Regions from separate parts of the Nocardia sp. NPDC052566 genome, predicted to be linked through region 3. Evidence: riboswitches for the same ligand, from Rfam matches in the RefSeq annotation. Region 3 holds a riboswitch; each other region holds the start of a gene.
The links. A riboswitch is a leader RNA that binds a small molecule or an ion and turns the genes downstream of it on or off. The one in region 3 is predicted to bind cobalamin.
Positions count from the first base shown of each region.

Region 1: it holds a riboswitch for cobalamin, as region 3 does, so the genes downstream of both, metE (5-methyltetrahydropteroyltriglutamate--homocysteine S-methyltransferase) here and ACIG5A_RS40965 (FecCD family ABC transporter permease) in region 3, are expected to answer to the same signal.
Region 2: it holds a riboswitch for cobalamin, as region 3 does, so the genes downstream of both, ACIG5A_RS15590 (CbtB-domain containing protein) here and ACIG5A_RS40965 (FecCD family ABC transporter permease) in region 3, are expected to answer to the same signal.

Region 1 is NZ_JBIUAF010000007.1:352,413-358,168, forward strand. It holds gene metE (5-methyltetrahydropteroyltriglutamate--homocysteine S-methyltransferase) at 1-2,006, opposite strand, end outside; cobalamin riboswitch at 2,128-2,341, opposite strand; gene ACIG5A_RS36330 (pyruvate carboxylase) at 2,559-5,756, shown strand, end outside.
Region 2 is NZ_JBIUAF010000003.1:310,109-315,864, forward strand. It holds gene ACIG5A_RS15560 (FMN-dependent NADH-azoreductase) at 1-269, shown strand, start outside; gene ACIG5A_RS15565 (DMT family transporter) at 271-591, shown strand; gene ACIG5A_RS15570 (SRPBCC domain-containing protein) at 623-1,048, shown strand; gene ACIG5A_RS15575 (OsmC family peroxiredoxin) at 1,099-1,542, shown strand; gene ACIG5A_RS15580 (hypothetical protein) at 1,604-2,095, opposite strand; gene ACIG5A_RS15585 (CbtA family protein) at 2,131-2,907, opposite strand; gene ACIG5A_RS15590 (CbtB-domain containing protein) at 2,898-3,092, opposite strand; cobalamin riboswitch at 3,120-3,264, opposite strand; gene ACIG5A_RS15595 (antibiotic biosynthesis monooxygenase family protein) at 3,358-3,669, opposite strand; gene ACIG5A_RS15600 (alpha/beta fold hydrolase) at 4,015-4,761, shown strand; gene ACIG5A_RS15605 (A/G-specific adenine glycosylase) at 4,924-5,756, opposite strand, start outside.
Region 3 is NZ_JBIUAF010000009.1:72,470-78,225, forward strand. It holds gene ACIG5A_RS40955 (ABC transporter substrate-binding protein) at 1-858, opposite strand, end outside; gene ACIG5A_RS40960 (ABC transporter ATP-binding protein) at 855-1,649, opposite strand; gene ACIG5A_RS40965 (FecCD family ABC transporter permease) at 1,646-2,677, opposite strand; cobalamin riboswitch at 2,707-2,837, opposite strand; gene ACIG5A_RS40970 (alpha/beta fold hydrolase) at 2,881-4,047, shown strand; gene ACIG5A_RS40975 (ABC transporter substrate-binding protein) at 4,112-5,206, shown strand; gene ACIG5A_RS40980 (ABC transporter permease) at 5,206-5,756, shown strand, end outside.

The DNA of each region.
Region 1 (5,756 bases), on a different contig from region 3:
AGGCCGGCGATCGCGTCGATCACCTCACCGAACTCCGAATAGCAGAGATGGGTGTGGATCTGGGTGGCATCCGAGACGCCCGAGGTCGCGAGCCGGAACGACTGGACCGACCAGTCGAGGTAGGCCTGCTGGTCGGCCGCACGCAGCGGCAGCAGCTCGCGTAGCGCGGGCTCGTCCACCTGGATGATCCGGATGCCCGCCGCCTGCAGATCCACCGTCTCGTCCCGGATGGCGAGTGCGACCTGCCGCGCCGACTCGCCGAGCGGCTGATCGTCGCGCACGAACGACCAGGCCAGGATGGTGACCGGACCGGTGAGCATGCCCTTGACCGGCTTGTCGGTCAGCGACTGCGCGTAGGTGATCCAGTCGATGGTCATCGGCGTGCGCCGCGCCACGTCGCCGAACAGGATCGGCGGCCGCACGCAGCGGGTGCCGTAGGACTGCACCCAGCCCTCCTCGGTGGCGGCGAAGCCGTCGAGCTGTTCGGCGAAGTACTGCACCATATCGTTGCGCTCCGGTTCGCCGTGCACGAGCACGTCGAGGCCGAGCTTCTCCTGCAGCGCAATGACATCCGCGACCTCCGACCGCATCAGGCGCACGTATTCGGCCTGATCGATCTCGCCCTTGCGCAGCTGCGCCCTGGCGACCCGGATCGCGGAGGTCTGCGGGTAGGAGCCGATCGTGGTGGTCGGCAGCGACGGCAGTCGCAACCGCTCGGCCTGCAGTTCCCTGCGCCGTTCGGCCGGTGCGCGACGGATCGCGTCCGGGCCGAGCGCGGTGAGCCTGGCACGCACCTGCGCGTCGTCCAGCCGCGGATCGGTCTTGCGGGTCGCCAAAGCCGCACGGACAATGGCCAATTGGTCGGCGATCGCGTTCTGCCCGGTGCCGAGGCCGGTGGCGAGCAGCCGCACCTCGCTCACCTTCTCCGCGCCGAATGCCAGCCAGCTGCGCAGTTTTTCGTCGAGCTGGGTTTCCGCGGCGAGGGTGTAGGGCACGTGCAGCAGTGAGCACGAGGTCGAAACCGCCACCGACGCAGCGACACCGAGCAGTGTGCCGAGCGTCGCCAGCGCCCGGTCGAGGTCGGCCCGCCACACGTTGCGCCCGTCGACCACGCCCGCCACCAGCAGCTTGCTCGCCAGTGCCGGTACCGCCGCCACATCCGAAACGTCGGCGCCGGAGGTGAAGTCGAGCGCGACGCCCTCGACGGCGGTGCTCGCCAGCGCGCCGAGCGCCGCGCCCGGCTGGCCGAAGTAGGTGGCCACCAGGATCGCGGGCCGCTCGGTGGCCGCCGACAGTTCGGCGTAAGTGCTTTGCACCAGCTCGATTTCGGCCTCGGTGAGGTCGGTGACCAGCACCGGCTCATCGATCTGCACCCAGCTCGCGCCGGTGCGTGCCAGCTGCGCGAGCAGGTCGAGGTAGAGCGGCACCAGCTCGCCGAGGCGGTCCAGCGCCGCGGTGCCCTTGGCCAGCTTCAGGAAGGTGATCGGGCCGATCACCACCGGCCGTGCGGGCGCACCGACGGCGAGCGCTTCGCGCAGTTCCTCCAGCAGTTTCTCCGGATGCAGCGAAAAGACGGTGTCCGGACCGATTTCGGGCACCAGGTAGTGATAGTTGGTGTCGAACCACTTGGTCATCTCCAGCGGTTCGACGGTGTCGGTACCGCGCGCCGCGGCGAAGTACCGGTCGAGCGGATCGGCGATCCCGGCGACCCGCTCGGGCAGCGCGCCGAGCAGTACGGCGGTGTCGAGCATCTGGTCGTAGTAGGAGAAGGTGCCGACCGGCACCGAATCGAGCCCGGCGGAAAGCAATTCGGCCAGTTGGGTCTGGCGCAGGTCGCGGGCGACGGCGTGCAGTTGCGCGGCGTCGATGCGGCCTGCCCAATAGGACTCGGTGGCGCGCTTGAGTTCGCGCCGCGGACCGACTCGTGGGAGGCCCAGAACCGTTGCGGTGAACGGGGATTGCGTAACAGTCACGTTTGTAGCTCCAGTGCTGAGGACGTAGACCATCGCCCTATGAGCTGAAGCGGAGACCAGCGAGACGCCGAAAAGAGCCCGGCACCGGGACGAGTCCGGCGAACAACACTGGGGTCCGCGCGCCCAATCCACGAGGCGGTGGCCGCCGGAAACGGTCGTCTCCGGCACGGCTGGCAGGTCTTCGGACTCGCGGGCACCGGCCGGTCGGCCGACCCCGGCAAGGCCGGGGCTTGTCCTACTGGCCGTCGCTTCCCAGGCTCACGCCCAGTGCATGGTTGACGGCTGTCGTTCCTGCATACCGCTGCGGGACAGTCCCGGATTCCCACCGGGTTCCCTCTCACTCGCGCACCCTCGCGGGTGTGCGGGTTCGACTCCGATCACGCGACGTAGGGGCTCCATCTCGTCGGCACCGGTGAACCAGCTGCGTCGTCCAGCATAGGGCCGCGGGCCGCGGGGCGCGAACGGCCGCCGGTGATGACGCGCCGGTAAACACAACTTCGCAACGCTGCCAAGCTTTGTTGTGAAGATTCCTGCGAAGGGGGCTTCCGTGTTCGTGAGGCCTTCGGCGGGCGGTACCTTAGGCAAATGTTCTCGAAAGTCTTGGTCGCCAACCGCGGCGAGATCGCCATTCGCGCGTTTCGCGCGGCCTATGAGCTCGGCATCGGGACCGTCGCGGTCTTTCCCTACGAGGACCGCAATTCGGTCCACCGGTTGAAGGCCGCCGAGTCGTATCAGATCGGCGAGCAGGGCCACCCGGTCCGGGCGTATCTGTCGATCGAGGCGATCGTCGCGGCGGCGAAGTCGGCGGGCGCCGACGCCATCTACCCGGGCTATGGCTTCCTGTCCGAGAACCCCGACCTGGCGGCCGCCTGCGCCCGCGAGGGCATCACCTTCATCGGCCCGTCCGCCGAGGTGCTCGAGCTGGCCGGTAACAAGGCGCGCGCCATCGCGGCGGCCAAGGCGGCCGGGCTGCCGGTGCTGCGGTCGAGCGCGCCGTCGGCGGATGTGGACGAACTGCTCGCGGCGTCGCGGGAACTGAACTACCCGATCTTCGTGAAGGCGGTCGCCGGCGGCGGCGGTCGCGGTATGCGCCGGGTCGCCGAGCCCGAGCAGCTGCGCGAATCGATCGAGGCCGCCTCGCGCGAGGCGGAATCGGCGTTCGGTGACCCGACGGTGTTCCTCGAGCAGGCGGTGGTGAACCCGCGCCACATCGAGGTGCAGATCCTGGCCGATCAGCACGGCAATGTCATGCACCTGTTCGAGCGTGACTGTTCGCTGCAGCGCCGCCATCAGAAGGTGCTCGAGCTCGCGCCCGCGCCGAACCTGGATCCCGAACTGCGCGACCGCATTTGCGCCGACGCCGTGGCCTTCGCCCGGCAGATCGGCTACAGCTGCGCTGGCACGGTCGAGTTCCTGCTCGACGAGCGCGGCAACCACGTCTTCATCGAGATGAACCCGCGCATCCAGGTCGAGCACACGGTGACCGAGGAGATCACCGATGTCGACCTGGTGCAGTCGCAGCTGCGCATCGCGGCGGGGGAGACCCTCGAACAGCTCGGCCTGAGCCAGGAGACGGTCACCATTCGCGGCGCCGCGCTGCAGTGCCGCATCACCACCGAGGATCCGGCCAACGGTTTCCGCCCCGACACCGGCCGCATCACCGCCTACCGCACGCCGGGCGGCGCGGGCATCCGGCTCGACGGCGGCGCCAACCTCGGCGCGGAGATCGGCGCCTACTTCGACTCGATGCTGGTGAAGCTGACCTGCCGCGGCCGCGACTTCGCCACCGCGGCGGCGCGGGCCAGGCGCGCGCTCGCCGAGTTCCGCATCCGCGGTGTCGCCACCAACATCCCGTTCCTGCTCGCGGTGCTCGACGATCCCGACTTCAAGGCGGGCCGGGTCACCACCTCGTTCATCGACGAGCGCCCGCAGCTGCTGACCCTGCGCGGCTCGGCCGACCGCGGCACCAAGATCCTCAACTACCTGGCCGACATCACCGTGAACAAGCCGCACGGCGAGCGGCCGACCACGCTCTACCCGCACGACAAACTGCCCGCCATCGACCTGACGGTGCCGCCGCCGTCGGGATCGCGGCAGCGCCTGTTGCGTTTGGGCCCTGAGGGTTTCGCGGCGGCGCTGCGCGAGCAGAAGGCGGTCGGCGTCACCGACACCACCTTCCGCGACGCGCACCAGTCGCTGCTCGCCACCCGTGTACGCACCAACGGCCTGCTCGACGTCGCGGGGCATGTCGCCAGGATGACCCCCGAGCTGCTGTCCATCGAGGCCTGGGGCGGCGCGACTTACGATGTGGCGCTTCGCTTCCTGCACGAGGACCCGTGGGAGCGGCTTGCGGCGCTGCGCGAGGCGGTGCCGAACATCTGTCTGCAGATGCTGCTGCGCGGCCGCAACACCGTCGGCTATACGCCCTACCCGGAACAGGTGACGCGGTCCTTCGTCGCCGAGGCGACCAGCACCGGTATCGATATCTTCCGCATCTTCGACGCGCTCAACAACGTCGACCAGATGCGCCCGGCGATCGACGCGGTGCGCGAAACCGGCACGGCCATAGCGGAAGTCGCGATGAGCTACACCGGTGACCTGGCCGACCCGAACGAGACGCTCTACACCCTCGACTACTACCTCAAGCTGGCGGAACAGATCGTCGACGCGGGCGCGCACGTGCTCGCCATCAAGGACATGGCGGGCCTGCTGCGCGCGCCGGCCGCCGCGAAGCTGGTCACCGCGCTGCGCAGCAACTTCGACCTGCCGGTGCACGTGCACACCCACGACACCCCGGGCGGTCAGCTGGCCACCTATCTGGCCGCCTGGCAGGCGGGGGCGGACGCCGTCGACGGCGCCAGCGCCGCGATGGCCGGAACCACAAGTCAGCCCGCACTTTCCGCGATCGTCGCGGCGGCGGCCAACAGCGAATACGACACCGGCATCAGCCTGGAGCACGTCTGCGACCTGGAGCCGTACTGGGAGGCGCTGCGAAAGGTGTACGCGCCCTTCGAATCCGGTCTGCCCGCACCGACCGGCCGGGTGTACACCCACGAGATTCCCGGCGGCCAGTTGTCGAACCTGCGCCAGCAGGCGATCGCGCTCGGGCTCGGTGACCGCTTCGAGGAGGTGGAGGCGAAATACGCTGCGGCGGACCGGCTCCTCGGCCGCCTGGTGAAGGTGACCCCGTCCTCGAAGGTGGTCGGCGACCTGGCGCTCGCGCTGGTCGGCACCGGCGTGCCCATCGACGATTTCGCCGCCGATCCGGGCCGCTACGACATCCCGGATTCGGTGATCGGTTTCCTGCGTGGCGAACTCGGTACCCCCGCGGGTGGCTGGCCCGAGCCGTTCCGCACCCGCGCGCTGGCCGGGCGCGGCGCCGCCAAGCCCGAGACGCCGCTGACCGCCGAGGACGAGGCCGGACTGGCGGGCACCTCGGCCGAACGCCGAGCGACGTTGAACCGCTTGCTGTTTCCCGGCCCCACCGCCGAATTCCTTGCCCACCAGGAGAAGTACGGCGACACCTCGGGGCTGTCGGCCAACCAGTTCTTCTACGGCCTGCGCCACGGCGAGGAACACCGGGTGCAGTTGGAGAAGGGCGTCACCCTGCTCATCGGGCTCGAGGCCATCTCAGAGCCCGACGAGCGCGGTATGCGCACGGTGATGTGCATCCTCAACGGCCAGCTGCGTCCGGTCGCGGTGCGCGACCGCTCCATCGCCAGCGAGATTCCGGCGGCGGAGAAGGCGGACAAGGCCAACCCGGGCCAGATCGCCGCGCCGTTC
Region 2 (5,756 bases), on a different contig from region 3:
GAATGTCGCTGGGGCACCGGCGATTCGTGGTTACCACCGCCCGCGGCGGCGCCTACTCGCCCGGCGCGCCCAAGGCGGCCTACGACTACCAGGAGCGCTATCTGCGCGACTTCTTCGCGGGGCACTTCGCAGTGCAGGACTCGGTGTTCGTCAACGCCGAGCTGGCCAATTCCCGGATGGATCCCAACCTCGCGCACCTGCGCACCGCACACGACGAGTCCTACGCCGCCGCACTGCAGGCGGTCCGCGATCTGGCAAAGGAGTACTGAGATGAACTGGGTGGTCCTAGGGGTCGCCGGTCTGGTGGAGATCGTGTGGTCACAGAGCATCAAGCCGACCGAGAACTTCACCAAGCCGGTGGCGACCGTGATCTGCTTCGTGCTCGGCAGCCTCGCGGTCTACCTGCTCTCCCGCGCCATGCAGACACTGCCGGTCGGCACCGCCTACGCGATCTTCACCGGCATCGGCGCGATCGGCGCGATCGGTCTCGGCATCGTGATCAACAAGGATCCGCTGAGCGCGGGCAGGCTGCTCTCGCTGTCGCTGATCCTCGGCGGCATCGTGCTCGCACGGGTCACCAATCCCGAGTGAGCCCGCCGCGGGCGGTAGTAGGGTGCTGACCATGGCCGATCAGCCGAGTGGTCTCGCCGTCGAACGGTTGATGATCGCGTCGCCCGACGAGTTGTATCTGGCGTGGACCGAGCAGTTCGACCGCTGGTTCGCCGCGCCCGGCTCGGTGCTGATGCGCGGCGCGGTCGACGAACCCTTCTTCTTCGAAACCGATTTCGAGGGCGCCCGGCACCCCCATTACGGCCGCTTCTTGCGGCTGGAGCCGGACAGCCTGGTCGAGCTGACCTGGGTGACCGGCGCCGACGGCACCGATGGCGCGGAAACCGTGGTCACCGTCGAGCTCATCGCCGAGGGCGCCGGAACCCGACTTCGCCTGACGCACAGCGGGTTTGCCAGCGAGGCGGCGCGCGACCGGCATCGGGAGGCCTGGCCGCTGGTGCTCGAGCAGCTCGATCTGCGAACCACCGCGACCGACTGAGCCGCGCGGAGTAGGTTCGAGCTGAATCGATCATCGTTGAAAGGACTGTGATGCCCACACGTACCGCGCGCACCGCTTGGACCGGCTCCCTGCAGGAGGGTTCGGGCCAGGTCGAGCTGGCCAGCTCCGGTGTCGGCAAGTACGACGTGTCGTTCCCCAAGCGCTCCGCCGAGAGCGCCGACGGCACCACCAGCCCCGAGGAACTGATCGCCGCGGCGCACTCCTCCTGCTACGCCATGGCGCTGTCGGCGCAGATCGGCAACGCGGGCGGCACCCCGGAGAGCCTGGACGTCACCGCCGACGTGACCCTCGGTCCCGACCCGGCGGGCGGCTTCCGCATCAGCGCCATCAAGCTGACCGTCCGCGGCAAGGCCGCAGGCATCGATGCCGCCCAGTTCGCCGAGGCCGCGGCCGCCGCGAAGGCGGGCTGCCCGGTGAGCAAGGCGCTGGCCGGTGTCGACGACATCAGCCTGGACGCCACCTTCGAAGGCTGAAGGCCCGCATAGCTGCCCGGTTCTTCGCACACCGGAATCCGGTGTGCGGGGAGCCGAGTGGTCATGCGGCGGAACGGGAGCCGAAGTAGGCGCGGGCGTCCGGCCGGTACATGGCCGGGATGGCGATGAGTACCGCGACGATGTGGATACCACGCAGGATGCCGATGAGCACCGAGTCGGCGGTGATTCCGGCGAACAGGTCGCCGAAGTCGTCGGCGGACAGGAGCGCCCCGATGGGCTCGATGATCAGTGAAGCCAAGCCGACCACGCCGATGCCGATGGTCAAAACGATTCGGGCCCAACGGTCCCCGTGCGTCATGCGAATGGCGACGAGCAGGACGATCAGGTAGATGCCGGTCCGCATCAACAGGCCGGGGACGAGGTCGCCGACGTCGGCGTCGGCATCCGTCAGTGCCCTGGTGACATAGACGATGGCCTCGCCGACACCGGCGAGCAGTGCGGCGACGAAGGCGAGGAAGGCGACCGAAATCGCAAGCGGTGGCTGGTTTTCGACGGTGCGGCGGGCGGGAACGAAAAAGGCAGTGCCGGTCATATCGCCGACACTGCCCTCTTCGGTCTCGCTCGGGATCAGCCCGCGGTAGCGACCGGTTCTGATACCGGAGTGCTACCGCGCGAAGCGAATTCGGTGAGCGCCGCGAAGCCCAGCGCCAAAGCCGCCCACAGCGTGGCGGTCTCGGCGAGCGATGCGGCACGGAACTGCCACAGCAGCGAGGCGGGGAAGTCGTCCTTCACCTCGTCGATGCCGGGCAGCAGGATGTAGCCCACCGCGACGATCAGCACGAACGCGGCGACACCCGCGATGAGCCGGACCGTCTCCAGTTGGTTGCGCAGCAGCTTGAAGACGAAAACGCCCGCGCCGACGGCCGCGAAGCCGAGCAGTACCGCCGCGACCCAGAGCAGGGTGCGCTGATTGATGGTGTCCGGATCGCCCACCGCAGGCGGGTTCGCCGGATATTTGAAGAACGGTACGGCGACGATGGCCGCCCAGCCGCCGAGGCCGAGTGTCAGTGCGAGTTTCGGGCCGGACAGCGCGGTGTGCCTGCGGGCGAAATGCGCGGCGGTGGCGAACAGCGCGCCGAGCGCGAGCCCGGCCAGGCCGAGCGCGAGGAACTGTCCCGCCTTCTGCCCGGAGCGGCTCACCAGCGGTTCCTCTTCGTCACCGTGGGTGTGCCCGGCCGGTTCCTGCGCCTGTTCCTTGGCACTGGCCGCTTCTTCGATGGCGATGGCGGCTTCCACCTTGGGCTCACCGATGGTGAAGCCCACCGTGGCGGCCAGCAGGCCGGCGACGAGGCCGGCGAGCAGACCGCGCAGCAGCAGGGTCTTGAGCGAACCGATCAGTGGCACGGGACGCCCAGCAGATGCCGTCCGTCATGCATCAGCTCGTGCAGGTACATCCCGCTGCGCGAGATGACGCCCTGATCGAAGCCGACCAGGTACAGCGTGAGCAGTGCGAGAAGTACGACACCTACGGCGACGAGCAGCGTCGAGAGCGAATCGGCTGCCCGGCTCGGTGAATGCGCGATGGCCATTCGAGTCCTCCTAGGGATACGCGTCCCGTCGAGTTCGGTGCGACGATGCCGGTGTCTGGCTCTTCCGGCACCGGGACTCGGTGCGAGGAACACAGTGGCGCGACCGCTCCGGATTCGCACCGGAATTACCGCAACACCGTCGCGTGTTGTCACTCGAACTGTGACACCTGGAGGCGGGGAACGTCAACACGGCAGAACGGACACGCGACACGGTGTGCGCGTGCCGCGCGAGATTCCGTTCCACCTGGTAGCGGCGAAATACGGCTCAGGAGGCCGGTTTGGCCGCCACGTCGAGCACCACCTCGAACTCGAGCAGTGAGGCGCCGGTGGATACCGGCTTCTGCTCACCGCCGTGCGCCGCCCGCGCGGGCCCGTCCCGCCATGCCGCGAACGAGTCCTCCGAATCCCACTGCGTGACAACGAAGTACCGGTTCTCCCCGGCCACCGGACGCAGCAGCTGGAACCCGAGGAACCCGGGCGATCCCTCGACCGCGTGCGCGCGGTGCGCGAACCGCTTCTCCAGTTCGGGGCCAGCGCCCTCGGGAACCTCGATCGCATTGATCTTCACAACAGCCATGCGATCCAACCTAATGGGCGCAACCGGCTTTGCCGTCCTCAGCCTGCGCATGGCCGGAGCGAATGCGGAGGTACGCCTAACGGACATCGAGGGGGCCGCCGCTCGACGTGCGCCGCTTCACTGCGGGTGCCGCCGCTGGTCCGTGCCGTCGTGCCCGATGCCGCCGCGTGGGCCCGCGCTGCCCGCCTGTTGGCTGGCAGGGCCTTGGTCCGTATCGCCGATCCCGATGTTGCGGCTCGGTCTTGCCGCGCTCGGTCCGCAGGTGGACGCGCGTGGTGGGTCGGGCGGCCGCGGTGCGCTGCCTGCCTGTCGGTCGCCGCCGCTTTGTCCGTATCGTCGGATCCGATGTTGCATGACGAAGGTGGAGCAGGGGTGCCGATCCTGCTGCTGCACGGATTGATGGGCAGTGCCCGCACCTGGCGCGATCAGCTGGACTGGCTGCGCGAATACGGCCACGTCTACACCTTCGACGCGGCGGGCCACGGCAGGCCCGCACCCGCCGAACTGACCACCGAGGCGTTCGTCGCCGATCTGGTCGAGGCCACCTCCGTCATCACCGAACCGATGGTGCTGATCGGGCATTCGATGGGCGCGCTGCACGGCTGGGTGTTCGCCGCCGAATATCCGGAGCGGGTCCGCGCGCTGGTGGTCGAGGACATCGCGCCCGATTTCACCGGCCGCACCGCCGCCGACTGGGTCGCGATGATCGAGGCATGGCCGCAGCCCTTCCCGGATTCGGCCGCCGTACTCGCCTACTTCGGACCGGTCGCGGGCCGCTACTTCCTCAACTCGTTCGCACACGGCCCCGACGGCTACCGCCTGCACGGCTCCGTCGCCACCTTCCGCGATATCTCGGAGGAATGGGGCACCCGCGATTTCTGGTCCCAATGGAAATCCCTGAACATGCCCGCCCTTCTCATCGAAGGCGAGCACACCATCACCCCGCCCGGCCAAATGCGCGAAATGGCGGAGGTCCACCCGGACGCCCACCACGTCGTAATCCCCGACGCAGGCCATCTCGTCCACGACGACCAACCCGCCCGCTACCGCATCGAAGTGGAACACTTCCTCCGCCGCATCCTCGCCCCCTGACCCCGCGCACCAATTGCGCTCCCGCGCAGTGATTGCGCGCGAATTCCGTGCGCGGCAATGTATTCGGAGCGCGACCGCGGACGGCCCTGGCTGCGCAGGTACTGTGGTCCCGCACGTCGATCGCAATACCGCGCACCGATTGTGCCGCCGCGCACTGTGCGGCTATTGCCCTTCTCCGGCTAAGGCGAAGAGGCCGTCGGGGGTTTGTTCGATGAGGCCGTCGACGAGGAGGGAGTCGAGGGCGCGGTCGCGCTGGCCCGGGTCGCGGGTCCAGGCGATGTCGAGGCGGATTCGTTCGACGGGGCCGGTGGCGGCGCGCAGGACGTCGAGGAGGCGGCCGCGGGCCTGGCGGTCGGTGCCCTCGTATTTCTGTGTGCGGCGGACGATTTCGGTGACCGGTTTGCCCGCCGACACCCAGGCGCAGCGGGGGAGCGGGCAGCGGTCGCAGCCGGGAGTGCGGGCGGTGCAGATGACGGCGCCCAGCTCCATCAGTGCGGCGGAGAAGGTCGCGGCACGGTCGATCCGTTGCGGCAGTAGGGCTTCCGTCTCGGCGAGGTCCCTGGCGGCCGGATTGCCCGCCTCCGCCTTGCCGTGTACCGCGCGGGCGACGACGCGGCGAACGTTGGTGTCCACCACCGGAACTCGCTGCCCGTACGCGAAACACGCGACGGCGCGGGCGGTGTAGGCGCCGATACCCGGCAGGCCGAGCAGGACATCGACATCGGCAGGCACCTCGTCGCCGTATTCCTCGGCGAGCACCCGCGCGCATTCGTGCAGCCGCAGCGCCCGCCGCGGATAGCCGAGCTTGCCCCACGCCCGCAACACCTCGGCCTGAGTGGACGCCGCCATCGCCGACGGCACCGGCCAGCGCGCCACCCACTCCCGCCAGATCGGCTCGACCCGCACCACCGGCGTCTGCTGCAGCATGATCTCGCTCATCAGGATCTGCCACGCGGTCACCTCGGCCCGCCGCCACGGCAGATCGCGCGCGGTCT
Region 3 (5,756 bases):
ATTGATCCCTGGCTTGGCGCGCAGCAGCGCGATCTTCTCCGCGACGGTCTGCGGCGGATAGTCGACGAACATGATGGCGTCCGGGTCGGCCGCGGCCAGGCGCTCCCAGGAGACCTTGGTCCAGGTGTCCGGTACGTCGGACAGGACGTTGCGCCCGCCCGCCGCGTCCAGGATCGCCTGCGGCGCACCGAAACTGCCGCTGGACATGAGCGAATCGGTGCCGCTGTCGAACAGGAAGATGTTCGGGCGGCGCTCGGCCTGCGGCGCGCCGCGCAGTGCCGCGAGCCTGCGGTCCAGGTCGGCGGTCACCTCGCGGGCGCGTTCGCCGCGGTCGGTGATCGCGCCGAGATTGAGCAGATCGCCGCGCAGCGCCTCCCACGGTTCCACCACGCCGCGCTGCTTCTCGCCGGTGTGCTGGCGGCAGCTCTCGGTGAGCACATAGGCGGCGACGCCGTCCTTGCGCAACGTGTCCGGGGTCAGCTTCTTGGCCTCGTCGTAGCCGTAGTTCCAGCCGGCCACCATCACATCGGGGCGCTGCGCGAGCACGGTCTCGCGCGACGGGTATTCGGTGGCAACGGATTTGAGCGTGTCGACGACCGGACCGTAGTGCTTGCGCAGGGTGTCGGCGTCGCGCTGGACGCTGGAGACCGCCGCCACCGAATCCGCGGCGCCGAGGGCGAGCACCATCGAGATCAGGTTGCCGTCGTTGACGAACAGCCGCTTGGCCGGCGCCGGAAACTTCGCCTCCGCACCGCAATTGGGGATGGTAATGCCGCCCGTGGCCGGTGCCTGCGCGCTGCACGCCGCCAGCGCGGCGGCAAGAACGGCCGTGGCGGCCACTCGGGAAAGATGTCTCATGCGTTCGCCTCTCGCGCGGTGATGAGCAGATGGGATTCGCCGGTATCCGGATGCGGCACGCGGCTCGCGCGCACGCCGAATACGGTGTCGAGCACCTCGGGCCGCAGCGCGGTCTCCGGTGGTTCGAGTGGATGGGCGCCGCCGTTGTGCAGCACCAGGATTCGGTCGCAGTAGCGGTCGGCCAGCGCCAGCTCGTGCAGCGCCATCACGACGGTGCGGCCGAGTGTGCGTGCCAGCGCGAGCAATTCGAGCCGGTGGGTGATGTCGAGGTGGTTCGTCGGCTCGTCGAGCAGTAGCACCGGGGTGTCCTGCACGAGGGCGCGGGCGAGCAGGACGCGCTGGCGTTCGCCGCCGGAGAGCCGGTGCACCGGGCGATCGGCGAAACCTTCGAGATCCACGGACGCCAGTGCCTGTTCGACTATCTGCTGTTCTCGCGGCGACCCCGCGCCCCACGGCGGTAAATAGGGCGTACGGCCCAGTGCGACAACCTCGCCCGCGCGCAGGTCGGCGGGCGGCTGCTCGTCCTGGGCGACCAGCGCCACCACCCGTGCCCGCCGGCGCGGTGAAAGATCGTGCAGCACATGCCCGTCCACCAGCACCCGGCCGTGCGCGGGTTTGCGCACTCCGGCGAGTACATGCAGCAGGGTGGATTTGCCCGCGCCGTTGGGGCCGACGATGCCGATCGTTTCCCCCGCGCCGATGGTGAACGCGGCGTCGTCGACGACGATCCGCTTGCCCGCGGCGCAGCTCAGCGCGACGGCCGAGATCGCAGCGCCGGTACTGTTGCTCATGAACCACCGAACCGGTACTGCCGCCGCCCCAGCAGCATCAGGAAGGCGGGCGCGCCGATCAACCCCGTCAGCACGCCCACCGGAATCTCGGTCGGCCGCACCAGGATCCGCGTTGCCGCGTCGGCGATCACCAGGAACAGCGCACCGCACAGCGCGCACACGGGCAGCAGATTGCGGTGCCGGGGCCCCACGATCATCCGCGCGGCATGCGGCACCACCAGCCCGACGAAGCCGATGCCGCCCGATACCGCGACGAGCACGCCGACCAGCACCGCAAGCAGCCCGAACAGCGCGATCCGCACCTCGCGGACCGGAACGCCCACCGAGGCGGCGGTATCCGCGCCCATGGTGAGCGCGTCGAGCCAGCCGCTGGACAGCAGCAGCGCCACACCGCACACCGCGACCACGCCCAACGGCAGCGCGATCTTCGTCCAGTCCGCGCCCGCGAGGCTGCCGAGCAGCCAGAACAGCACCGATTGGGCGGCGGCCGGATCGGGGCTGCGGAAGACCAGGTAGCTGCTGAACGCGCTGAACGCGCAGCTGAGCACGGTGCCGGTGAGGACGAGCCGCAGCGGAGTCAATCCGCCCTGCGCCATCGCGATCAGGAACACCAGTCCGGCCGCGACGAACGCGCCGAGCAGCGCGCCGCCCGACAGCGCCCAGATGCCCGCGCCGACGAACAGCCCGGAGGTGATGACGGCGGCCGCGCCGACACCGGCGCCGGAGGACACGCCGAGCAGGAAGGGATCGGCGAGCGGATTGCGCACCAGCGTCTGCATCGCCGCACCGGCCAGTGCCAGGCCGGCGCCGACGATCGCGGCGAGCACCGTGCGCGGCACCCGCAGCTGCCAGACGATGGTGTCCAGGCCGAGGTCGGCGGGGATGCGGCCGGTGAACCGGTGCGTGAGCACCTCGACGACGGAGCCGACGGGCAGCGTCTCCGCGCCGAAACCGGTGGCGACGACCATCGCGCAGATCAACAGTGCCCCGAGGACGGGGACGGCGAGCGATGTCCGGACACGGATCATCGGCGCTCCACAGGCAAGTCGCGGCCTTTCGAGTATGTGCGCGGCAGGGGAGGTCTGACTCTCGCCCGAGGGCGATCACAGTGGCGCGACCGTTCCGGATTCACACCGGATTCCCGCACCCGCCGAGGATGACGGGCGAACTCTACCGTCCGGTCGGGTTTGCCGCGTGGCCGGGTGCCCGCGGCGTCCCTACAGTGGAGTGGGTGTCGCCGTTCGAGGAGCGGCACCCGTCCACCGTCGCTGACTGGGATGATGCGCGGCGTCGGGCCCGGCTGCGGGAAACCCGCCTCGGGTACCGGTGGAACACGTTGCGCCGCACCAGGGTGACCCTGCTTCGGGGCGCCGCGCTGCTGCTGGCCCTGCTGATCGTGTTCGCGCAGTACTGGGTCTACGACGTGGTGCCGGAGCGGGATCGGCTCGCGCTCACCACACCGGCCATCGCGCCCGTCGCGGTCCCGTCGGACCCGAAGAACTGGGACACGGTGGTGGTCGACATGGTCGGGCTCGGCAATCTGGACGCCACCGAAACCGCCACCGCGCTGCCCGCGCTGCGCGGGCTCGGCGTGGTGTGGGCGATCCGCTACGACAATCGCGGTATCGACACCAAGGTGATCGCCGACCTGATCGTGCGCGCCACCCAGCTGTCCGGGCTGAAGAACATCGTGCTGGCCGGGCACAGCATGGGCGGGGTGATCGCGCTGGAGGTGGCCAGGCACATCCACAACGACAGCGACCGCAGGCTGGTCGGGGTGATCCTGGACTGCACGCCGGTGGATCTGAACGCGGTACGCCCGGAAAGCCGCAGCCGCGGTGCGGAAATGCTGCGCTGGATGGGCTGGCTGCCCGGCGCGCGCGAGAGCAGGACGCTGCGGCTGGTGGTGGAAACCTCGGCCCGCCATCGGCGCTACTTCGAACAGGCGCCGAACGGTGTGCCCAGCATCAGGATTCGGGAACTGCGCGGTGTGCTCGCGGAGGTGCTGCGCGACAAGATCTTCTCCGCCGACGCGGCGAGCAACGGGTTGATCCAGGCGCAGTTCACCGCGATCGTCGCGGGCGGCGCCGCCAATGACCTACGCGCGCTTGCCCGCCCGGTGGCGGGCAAGCCGCCGCCCGCGATCGTCTTCATCCGGCCGCACGAGCCGCGGCGCGATCCGATCGTCGATGTCGAGTATTCGCACGAGGTGCTGATCGAGCGCTCCGGCGGCGTGGACGGCACGCTGCTTGTGGTGTTCACCCGAAATGCCGGGCACGCCAATCCGGTGCAGCGGCCGCAGGAGTACAACGCGGTGATCGCCGATCAGATCCTGCCGTTCCTGCAGCGCTTCCAGCGCGAGATCAGGGCCGCGGGCAACGCCGCTTCGCCGCGCTGACGGCTTTGGAATCTCGCTGACGGCAACGGTGTTCCCGCCGGATTCGCCCTGTTTGAATCCCTGCATGTTCCGACCAAGCACGTTCTCGACCGGCCTTCGTGGCCGCACCGCCGCCGCACTGCTCGCCGTGGCGTCCGTTGCGACGCTCGGACTGACCGGCTGTGCGAGCGGCGACAAACCGGTCGGGCCGGCTGCCGCCGACACACCGCTGCCCACCGAGGTGCCCGCGGGCACCAAGCTGGTGGTCGCGGATCAGTCCGAGGCGCTGCAGACCATCCTGAAGATCTCCGGCGAACAGGACAAGCTGCCGTTCCAGATCGAATACGCCAACTTCACCGGCGGCCCGGCGATTCTGGAGGCGTTCCGCGCCGGCGCGGCCGATGCCGCCATCGTCGGCGACGTGCCGCCGATCCACGCGCAGGCCGCGGGCCAGCAGGTGCCGATCATCGCGGCATACCAGACCAGTGCGCTCGCCGTGCGGCTCGCGGTGGCGCCGGGCAAGTCGGTGGCGACGCTCGCCGATCTGAAGGGGAAGAAGATCGCCTACGCCGAAGGCACCGCGCAGCAGGCGGTGGTGCTCAGGGCGCTGGCCAGGGCGGGGCTGAAAACCGATGACGTGCAACTGATCCGGTTGCAGCTCGCGGAATTCCTCGACGCGGCGCGCACCGGCCAGGTCGATGTCGCGCCGCTGTCGGAGCCGACGCTGAGCCGGTTCCTGCGCACGCCGGGCAGTTCGGTGGTGTCGGAAGCGGAGGGCGAGGGCCTCTATCCCGGCCTGGCCTACCTGTACGCCCGGCGCGCGGTGGTGGTGGACCCGGCGAAGGCAGGCGCGACGCGCGCGCTGGCCGCCGCGTTCGTGCGCGCGTACCAGTGGTCGAACACCCATCCGCAGGAATACATCCAGAAGTACTACGTGGACAGCCAGAAGCTGACCGTGGAGGAGGGCAAGCGGATCTTCGATGCCCGCGGCACCCTGGCGTTCCCGCATCTCGATCAGCAGCTCGTCGATCGCCAGCAGCGCACCATCGATACCATCGCCGCGGCCGGGCAGCTGCCGAAGAAGGTCAAGGCCGCCGACGGCTTCGATCTGCGCTTCGACGCGGCGATCACCCAAGCCGTCACCGAGAGCGGCGCCGCGCACGAACTGAAGGCGCGCTGATGGCCACCGTTGATATTGCTGTACCGCACCGTATTACGCGCACCGCCGACGCCGCGCCCGCGCTCACGACGCGTAAACCCAAGCGCCGCAGGCTCGGACCCGGCAGGCCCATCCCGTTCGGTATCGCCATCGGACCTGCCCTGCTGATCGCCGCGTGGATCGCCGGATCCGCCTCCGGCGCATTGGATGCCGAGACGCTGCCCGCGCCGTGGACCGTCGCGCAGACCGCCCGTCAGCTGATCTCCGACGGCACGCTGCAATCGAACCTGCTCACCTCGGTGCAGCGCGCCGGGCTCGGGCTGGCGCTCGGCGTCGGCATCGGCCTGGTCGCCGCGCTGCTCGCCGGGCTCAGCCGGGTCGGAGAGGCATTGCTGGACGGGCCGATCCAGATCAAGCGCGCCATTCCGACGCTGGCGCTGATCCCGCTGTTCATCGTCTGGTTCGGCATCGGCGAGCAGATGAAGCTGATCGTCATCGTGACCAGCGTGGCCATTCCGGTCTACCTGAACACCCATGCGCACCTGCGCGGTATCGACGGCAGGTACGTGGA